DNA from 2 places in the Sedimenticola thiotaurini genome. Region 1 is predicted to be linked to the other one. Evidence: predicted binding sites of a transcription regulator. Region 1 holds the regulator's gene; the other holds the start of a gene.
The links. Region 1 encodes sigma-54, which starts transcription at its own class of promoters, with help from an activator protein. Its sites were predicted from a motif close to TGGCANGNTNCNTGCTT; they were not measured.

Region 1 (4,568 bases):
CGATGTTGAGAAATGGCGCCATTATCTCCCGTTCATAGCTGATCGCCTCCGCCAGGGGCCGCCCTCCACCGGTCAGTGGATGCCGTCGGCGGGTTTCGCTGAAACGCTTGATCAACGTCTCGTCCCGCGCCTCCAGGAAGATAACCTCATAGCGGATCTTCTTGGCCTTAAGGGGGTGGAGCAGGGTGGAAATGTTCTCGAACTCGGCCGGCGTGTTGCGTGAGTCGATACTGATGGCGACCAGTTGGAACCGTTTGTCCTGATCCTTGACCAGTTCACCGGCCAGGGCCGGCAGCAGGAACACCGGCAGATTGTCTATGCAGTAGTAGCCCTCATCTTCCAGGGTATGCAGGGCGACACTCTTTCCGGAGCCGGAGAGTCCGGTGATGATTGACAGCTTCATGGGGTCTCCGTTACCTCCGGTCAGATGCACAAAAGGGGTCAATCGTATGGGCCTTGAAGCGAACTGCGTCGTCGGCCCTCCGGGTCAGCCGCTGGCGCTGATAGGCATGGGTTCCTGCAGAATGAACTCCTGTAGCAGGCTGGCGCTGTCCCGGGCCTTTCTGAGCCGCTGACAGAACGCTTCATCACTGAACAGGGTGGCCAGTTTGGCCAGCAGTTGCAGGTGCTCTTCGGTGGCCTCTTCCGGTACCAGCAGTCCGAATACCAGGTCGACCGGTTGTTGGTCCAGGGCGTCGAAATCCGCCCCTGACTGCAACTGGACAAAGGCACCGCGGGCTTCCGTGACGCCGGCAACGCGGGCGTGGGGCAAGGCGATGCCATGCCCCAGCCCGGTGCTGCCCAATCGTTCCCGCTCAAGTAGTTTGTCGAATACATTGCCCTGGGTAAGCTCATCTGAAGCAGAGGCCAGCAGTCCGGCTACCTCTTCGAGTACGCGCTTTTTACTGGCCGCCGGGTTGGCGACACTGATGCGTTCGACGCTAATGAAATTTGCGGGAAACATGATTGTGGTGCCTTTTGGGTTAGATTTCGGCGTTGGCAGGGTCAATGCCCTTCATACCTGCACCATTGCGGTGATTAGTGCTTTTCTCCTTGAGTTTTTTGACCTGGCGGTCGATCTTGTCCACCAGGCCATCAATGGCTGCATACATATCCTCCTCTTCACACTCGGCGAAGACATCGGCACCATTCACATGCAGTGTTGCTTCCGCTTTCTGACGCAGTTTCTCAACACTCAGGATGACGTGGATTTTGGCAACATGATCAAAGTGCCGTTCCAGGCGCTCCAATTTTGTATCCACGTAGTTGCGCATGGCTTCGGTGATGTCCACATGATGACCGGTGATGCTGATTTGCATGGTTTGCTCCTTGGTTACGGGCCTCTAGACGAGGCGCTTGCGCTCGTTGGATGGCGGAATCGCCATGGACTCGCGATATTTCGCTACTGTTCGCCGCGCGACCTGAATGCCCTGATCGGCAAGTATACTGGCCAGTTTGTTGTCGCTTAGCGGTTTGTTGGGTTTTTCGGCAGCGATCAGTTTTTTGATCAGTGCGCGTATCGCCGTGGCGGAACACTCTCCCCCTCCGGCGGTACTGACATGGCTGGAGAAGAAATACTTGAACTCCAGCGTACCCCGCGGGGTATGCATGTACTTTTGGGTCGTTACCCTGGAGATGGTCGATTCATGCAGGTCCAGGGCCTCGGCAATGTCCCGCAGCACCAGCGGTTTCATCGCCTCTTCACCGTGCTCGAAGAAGCCGCGCTGCAGCTCGACGATTTTGGTGGCCACCCGCAACAGGGTCTCGTTGCGGCTCATCAGGCTTTTGATAAACCAGCGCGCCTCCTGCAGGTGGTTTTTCAGGCAGGTGTTGTCTTCACTGTTGTCGGCGCGCCGGATCAGCCGGGCGTAGTCCGGGTTGACCCGCAGTTTGGGCGCGGCCTCGGCATTCAGATCCACGTGCCAGGTGCCATCCCGACGGGTCACGAACACATCGGGGATGACATATTGGGCCTCAGTTTCAGCCACCAGGCTGCCGGGCCGCGGAATCAGTGAGCGGATCAGTTGGTTGATCGATTTCAGGGTGTCGTCGTCGATCTTCAGCTTGCGTTTGATCTGGTTGTGGTCCTGCTGGGCCAACAGGTCAAAATGGTCATCCACCAGCCGCAGGGTAAGTTCCATGGCCGGATGGGGTTCGGTGTACTGGCGCAGCTGAATCAGCAGGCATTCGCGCAGATCCCGGGCACCCACACCGGGTGGATCAAACTGCTGGATCCGGTGCAGCACCGCTTCGATCTCATCCAGTTCGATCTCGTCGGCCTCCATGTCGTCGAGAATCTCATTCAGCTCCATCCGCAGGTAGCCGTCTTCATCAATACCGTCGATGATGGCAACCGCTATCTGACGGTCGAGATCGCTGAACGGGGTCAGGTTCAGCTGCCAGGTGAGGTAGTCATAGAGGGTTCGGGCGCTACGGCGCTGGGCCAGGTAGTCACTGTCTCCGGAGTCCCGTGAGGCCATCCCGGAGGAGGGCGGCAGGGTGCTGTCGTAGACATCGTCCCAGCCGCTGTCCACAGGCAGCTCTTCCGGCATGGAACTGGCCTCGCCATTGATCTCTTTCTCGTTATTGAGATCGTTGCTGTTGGCCTTGTCAGCTTTCAGGTTTTCGCCGTTCAGTCCATCGATTACGCTCTGCTGCTCCTGTTGGCGGGCCTCTTCGCGGGCACTGTTATCCTCCTCGGTCTCCAGCATCAGGTTGGAGTCGAGGGCCTCCTGGATCTCCTGTTTGAGATCCAGCGTCGAAAGTTGCAGCAAGCGGATAGCCTGCTGCAATTGCGGCGTCATGGTTAGATGTTGGCCAAGGCGAAGCTGGAGCGTCTGCTTCATGCGAATATCTGAATCTGGTACGTAATTTGTATAGTTTTCACAGTTTCATTCTAGCGTAAAAACTGCACAGGCGCACAAGGGGAAAAAGTGTTAATTGTCATCGGTCAAGCTACAGACTGAACTCTGTTCCCAGGTAGACCGAGCGTACCTCCTGGTTGGCCAGAATCTGTTCCGGCTCACCCTCAGCCAGGACCTGTCCCTCGCTGATAATATAGGCCCGTCCGCAGATTCCGAGGGTCTCCCGCACATTGTGATCGGTAATCAGCACGCCGATACCCCGGGAGGAGAGGGAGCGGATAATATTCTGGATATCCTTGACCGAGATCGGATCGATGCCGGCGAAGGGTTCATCCAGCAGGATGAAGCGGGGTTCCATCGCCAGTGAGCGGGCGATCTCCAGCCGGCGACGTTCGCCCCCGGACAGGCTCATCGCCAGATTGTTCCGCAGATGGGTCAGGTTAAAGTCCACCAGCAGCGCCTCGCAGGCCTCGATCTGTTCCGGACGCCGTAGGTCCTTGCGAGTCTCCAGGATGGCAAAAATATTGTTGAATACCGATAACTTACGGAAAATCGATGGCTCCTGGGCCAGATAGCCGAGGCCGAGCCGGGCCCGGGCATGCATCGGCAGGCCGGTGATGTCGTGACCATCAATGCTGATGGCGCCCTTTTCCGACGGCACCAGCCCGGCGATCATGTAGAAACAGGTGGTCTTGCCGGCACCGTTGGGTCCGAGCAGCCCAACCACCTCGCCAGCGGCTACCTTCAGGGAGACCCCGTTGACCACCGCGCGACGGCGATAGTGTTTTACCAGCTTGTCAGCTACGAGCACACTCATGGGCGGGTTACTTTTTGCCACCGATAGTGACCCGGACCCGTTCCTTGCCCTTGGCGCTGGCACCGGCCTTTACAATGGCCCGGGCGCGGTCGTAGACGATCCGGTCACTCTTGAAGGTGTCCTTGCCCTGGATCAGGATTGCGTCACCGATCATATTGAGGGTCTCGCCGTTGGCCGAGTACTCGGCCTTTTTGGCACGGCCCTTGATGGTGCCCTTGCCATTGTCGGTATCCTGCTGGAATGTAACCGGACTGCCGATCGCTTCGATCTGGTCGGTCTGCTCCTGGTGCTGGGTCACGGTCACCTGGTCCGCCGTCATCACGATGCTGCCCTGGGTCAGTACCACATTCCCTTTATAGATGCTGGTGCCGTTCCGATCGTCGATATCCACCGCATCGGCCTCGATGTAGATCGGCTGGTCCTTGTCCGACTGCAGGGCGGGGGCTATCCCTGGAAACAGCAGCAGTAACAGGGTAATGGCGAACCAGCGGGCCCTGTGTTGGTGCTTAGGGTTCGACTTCATAATGTCCTCGTACATTGGCTAGCAGTTTGATGCGGATCGGCTGCTGGAGCCAGATCTGCATGCCCTTGGCATCGATACGGTCCTGGTTACTGCGCGCATGCACTTCAGCATCGGTTTCCACATAGTTGTCTCTTGGCTGTACCCGCAGATCCCGGGTGGTTATGTGCATGGGCCGGACCCCGGGCGCCGCAAAGCGGTCGATTTTAACCTCACCTTGCAAAAGAAGCACCTCCCCATCACCCGAGAGCCAACCGGTCTCCGAGCGGACATGCCAGGGCGGACGGTCCAGGTCGTACAGGGTCATCCGCGGTGACTCCAGTTCAGTGCTGTCGTCATCCATGAAATGGGTCATGCGATTGGCCAC
Region 2 (4,568 bases), 630 kb from region 1:
GTGCTGCTATCCATTTGATATTCCTAATGATTACTTCTATCAGGCATCGCCAGCCTCAAGACCCAGTTCCTTGATTTTCCGGGTCAGGGTGTTGCGGCCCCAGCCCAGTAGTTTAGCAGCGTCCTGCTTTCGGCCGCCAGTCTGTTCCAGGGCTGTTTCAATCATTATGGTTTCAAACTCCGGGGTGGCCTCATCCAGCAGCGCCACCTGTCCCTGCTGCAGACGCTGGCGCGCCCAACTGCGCAACGACGCCCGCCAGTCATCATCCTGGGTCTGGGGTTTCTCCGACTCCAACAGCTCCGATGGCAGATCCTTGACATGTACCTCCTGGTTGGAGGCCATCACCGTCAGCCAGCGCGCGGTATTTTCCAGCTGGCGCACATTGCCGGGCCAATCCAACTGTTCCAGGGTAGCCAGTGTCTCTGGCAGCAGGGTCTTGCTCTCCACCCCCAGCTCCTCCGCCGCCAGCGAGAGGAAGTGGCGCATCAGCAGGCCGATATCCTCCCGCCGCTCCCGCAGAGAGGGGATGTGGATACGGATGACGTTGAGTCGATGGAACAGATCCTCTCGAAAACTGCCCAATTTCACCAACTGTTCCAGGTTCTGGTGGGTGGCGGCGATAATACGCACATCCACTGTCACCGGCTCATGTCCCCCGACCCGGTAAAACTCGCCGTCGGCCAGCACCCGCAGCAGCCGGGTCTGTAACTCTGCCGGCATATCACCGATCTCATCCAGGAACAGCGTGCCCCCATCAGCCTGCTCAAATCGCCCCACCCGGCGACCCTGGGCACCGGTGAAAGCCCCGCGCTCATGGCCAAACAGTTCGGATTCCATCAAATCCCGGGGTATGGCAGCCATATTCAGGGCGATAAATGGCTGTTTAGCGCGTGGACTGTGCCGGTGCAACGCATGGGCCACCAACTCCTTACCAGTACCCGACTCACCATTGATCAGCACTGTGATGTTGGAACGGGCCAGGCGACCGATGGCCCGGAACACCTCCTGCATGGCCGCCGCCTCACCAATAATCTCGGGACTCGACTGCAGCTCCTCCACCTGAACCGATCCGCTTCGACTCTTGCGACAGGCACGGGAGACCTGTTCCACCGCCTCATCCACGTCAAATGGTTTCGGCAGATACTCGAATGCCCCACCATGAAATGCGGCTACGGCGCTGTCCAGATCGGAGTGCGCGGTCATGATAATCACCGGCAGATCGGGATAGACCGCAATGATTCTTTCCAGTAATGATAGCCCGTCCATACCGGGCATACGGATATCGGACACAACCACATCCGGTTGTTCATGCACCAGGGCATCCATGACGCCATCTGCACTGGGGAAGCATCTGACCGCCATTCCGGCTTTCTCGAATGCCTTCTCCAATACCCAGCGAATCGACCGGTCATCATCAATCACCCAGACACTGTTAATTGGTGGCATTTGGATTCTCCACAGGTAACAACACAGTAAATACAGTTTTTCCCGGCTCGCTGCTGCACTCCACAAGTCCGCTGTGCTGGTTGATTAGGGATTGGGCAATGGTGAGTCCCAGGCCCACGCCATCATCGCTGGCGGTCACCATGGGATAAAACAGCTTTTCCCGGATCGAATCCGGTATACCCCGGCCGTTATCCTCAATGCTGATCTGTGCTACCAGCCGGTGGCGGCGATTACCGATAGTGAACTGACGCAGGATGCGGGTTTGCAGCAGGATGCGGCCATCAGGTGAGTTGCCGATCTCACGTGCCGCATTGCGCAGGATGTTCAACAGGGCCTGGATGATCCGGTCACTGTCCACGCAAATATCGGGAATGCTGGGATCGTAATCCCGTTCTATGGTCAGCCGTTCACCCGATTCCACCAGCACCAGATTGCGCACACGCTCCAGCAGTGTGTGAATATTCACTTGCTTCAGATTGGGCAGCCGGTCGGATCCAAGCATCCGGTTAACCAGGTTTTTCAGCCGATCCGCTTCATTGATAATGATCTGGGTATATTCACACAGACCCGGATCATCCAGCTCCTGTTCCAGCAACTGGGCGGCACCACGCAGTCCCCCCAGAGGGTTCTTGATTTCGTGGGCCAGGCCACGGATCAACTCCTGGGCGGCCTGGTGCTGGGAGAGCAGTTGTTCCTCGCGGCTGATGCGCAACTGCCGATCAATCTGTTGAATCTCGATCAGCAGGGCCGTCTCACCCTCACTGTCAGACAGGGGGATGACCGTGCAGTCCACAGTGGCCCGTTTGCCATCCGGGAGCGGCAGACACAACTCGCGCTCCGTGAAATGGTGACCGGTGCGCAGGGCCTGTTCCAGATGTTCCCGGGGCAGTCCCCCGGGGCACTGGATAATCGACTCGGCCGAATTACCCACGGTGTGGCGAAAACTGATTTCAAACAGCATCTCTGCCGCCGGATTCATGTACTGCAAACAGAGTGACTGGTCAAACAGCAGCACGGCGCTGCTCAGGTTCTCCAGAATCCGCTGTTGGGAAATTTCGTTTATCTGAATCATATCCTTCATCACAAAAGCCGATGCAAAAAGCGAACCAAGAATAGGTTCTGGGGAGAACTGGCTTAAAACCAAGGCGTGATGGGATTTTTCGCAAAAAGACGACGTTGTTGGCCAGCCAGCCTATGCACTATTTTAGTGCATAGGCTGGCTCAGGCAACCCAACCACCCGCCAAATCACCGGCTTGGATCAGGGAACAAATGGACAACCAGTGGGGTGGATAAAATGGGGGTTGGTAAGGTGATTATGGCTGATAATCACTACAGTTAGCGACAGATAGAATATCTATCGCCGATTTTAATCGCTATATGACCCTTTCCACCACTCAATAGTTTGGACTGAAGGCGGGATTGGTCCGGCCCGGCGTGGAGGAAATCGGTTTGCTGGTCGGATTAAAGGCGTCGGCACCACCCGGGGTCGGCGCATCGCCAGTGTAGTCCGACCCGGAATCCGGCGCATACTGGGGCGCATCACCACCGCTGCCAGAGCTGCCGGACGGCGGCAGTTCAGGGGACTTACCATCTTCAATCACGGTGACCTGGCGCACGAAGAATTGCACAATATTGGAGCGCGCCACCAGACGTCCTGCCGCATCATGGATACTGGCATGGATCATATGGGCGCCCCGACTGAGATTGTGGAGCTGAAACTGGAGGCCGGTTGCGTGCTGATCCTGAATCCGTCCATCCAGCACCACCTGAATGTAGTGCCCGCTCTGCAGCGCCGGCTCTGTCTGGAAAGCGAGAGTGACCGTGCCGCCATTCGCCTGCACCATTTCATTGCTGGCGGGTGACACGATGGTGAAACTGCTGTATTTAGCCGGTTTGGCGGCTTGTGACGGGGCTTGACCGGTGCGGTTTTCCAGGTCACTGCTCACCGGAGTATAGATGGTGGGATCGGAGAGTTGGATCTGCTCGGCATCCCGTGTCGGGGTATCTGAATAGTGCACCGCACCGGAGCGGTCGACCCATTTATAGATCGCTGCCTGACTGCCCAGCGCCAGAGACATGATACAGATGAACAGGATGCTTCTCATACCATTGAGAATAGCCCAGACCGGGGGCCGCCTCAACTACTGTTCGGATCAGGGGTATAAAAGAGTCGATAGACGTTATCCCATGCTGGTCCAGCCATCGCCGGAACAGAGACAGTGGTGATGAACCCGGAACAAAAAAACGCCCCCGGATGGGGGCGTTTCTCAACAATCCCTGCTAAGTGGATCGTTTACAGGCTGTAGTACATATCAAACTCAACCGGATGGGTGGTCATACGCAGACGGGTCACATCATCCATCTTCAGAGCGATAAAGCCGTCGATCAGGTCATCGGTAAACACACCACCGGCGGTGAGGAACTCACGATCCGCATCCAAGGCTTCCAGGGCCTGATCCAGGCTGTGGCAGACGGTCGGGATGGAGAGAGCCTCTTCGGCAGGCAGGTCATACAGATCCTTATCCATCGCCTCACCCGGATGGATCTTGTTCTGGATTCCGTCCAGACCAGCCATCATCAGAGCGGAGAAGGCCAGATAGGGGTTGGCGGTGGGATCCGGGAAACGGACCTCAACACGACGGCCTTTCGGGCTGTTCACGAACGGAATACGGATCGACGCAGAACGGTTACGGGCGGAGTAGGCCAGCATCACCGGTGCTTCAAAGCCCGGTACCAGACGCTTGTATGAGTTGGTGGAAGGGTTGGTGAAAGCGTTCAGGGCACGGGCGTGTTTGATAATGCCACCGATGTAGTAGAGCGCTGTTTCAGACAGACCACCGTAGAGGTTACCGGCGAACAGGTTCTCACCGCCCTTGGCCAGGGACATGTGTACGTGCATACCGGAGCCATTATCACCCACCAGCGGTTTCGGCATGAAGGTGGCGGTCTTGCCATAGGCGTGTGCCACGTTCCAGGTGACGTACTTCTGCACCTGTACCCAGTCGGCACGTTTCACCAGGGTAGCGAACTTGGTACCGATCTCACACTGGCCGGCGGTTGCCACTTCGTGATGATGCACCTCCACCGGCACACCCATCTCTTCCATGGCCAGACACATGGC

Region 2: the regulator sigma-54 is predicted to act here: its motif matches at 2,539-2,555, upstream of glnL (nitrogen regulation protein NR(II)).

Annotation. Positions count from the first base shown of each region.
Region 1 covers NZ_CP011412.1:2,166,215-2,170,782, reverse strand. The annotation lists gene rapZ (RNase adapter RapZ) at 1-403, opposite strand, end outside; gene AAY24_RS09880 (PTS sugar transporter subunit IIA) at 488-964, opposite strand; gene hpf (ribosome hibernation-promoting factor, HPF/YfiA family) at 984-1,319, opposite strand; gene AAY24_RS09870 (RNA polymerase factor sigma-54) at 1,344-2,846, opposite strand; gene lptB (LPS export ABC transporter ATP-binding protein) at 2,956-3,681, opposite strand; gene lptA (lipopolysaccharide transport periplasmic protein LptA) at 3,689-4,204, opposite strand; gene lptC (LPS export ABC transporter periplasmic protein LptC) at 4,188-4,568, opposite strand, start outside.
Region 2 covers NZ_CP011412.1:2,792,978-2,797,545, forward strand. The annotation lists gene AAY24_RS12830 (hypothetical protein) at 1-14, opposite strand, end outside; gene ntrC (nitrogen regulation protein NR(I)) at 40-1,446, opposite strand; gene glnL (nitrogen regulation protein NR(II)) at 1,433-2,527, opposite strand; gene AAY24_RS12845 (DUF4124 domain-containing protein) at 2,842-3,552, opposite strand; gene glnA (glutamate--ammonia ligase) at 3,741-4,568, opposite strand, start outside.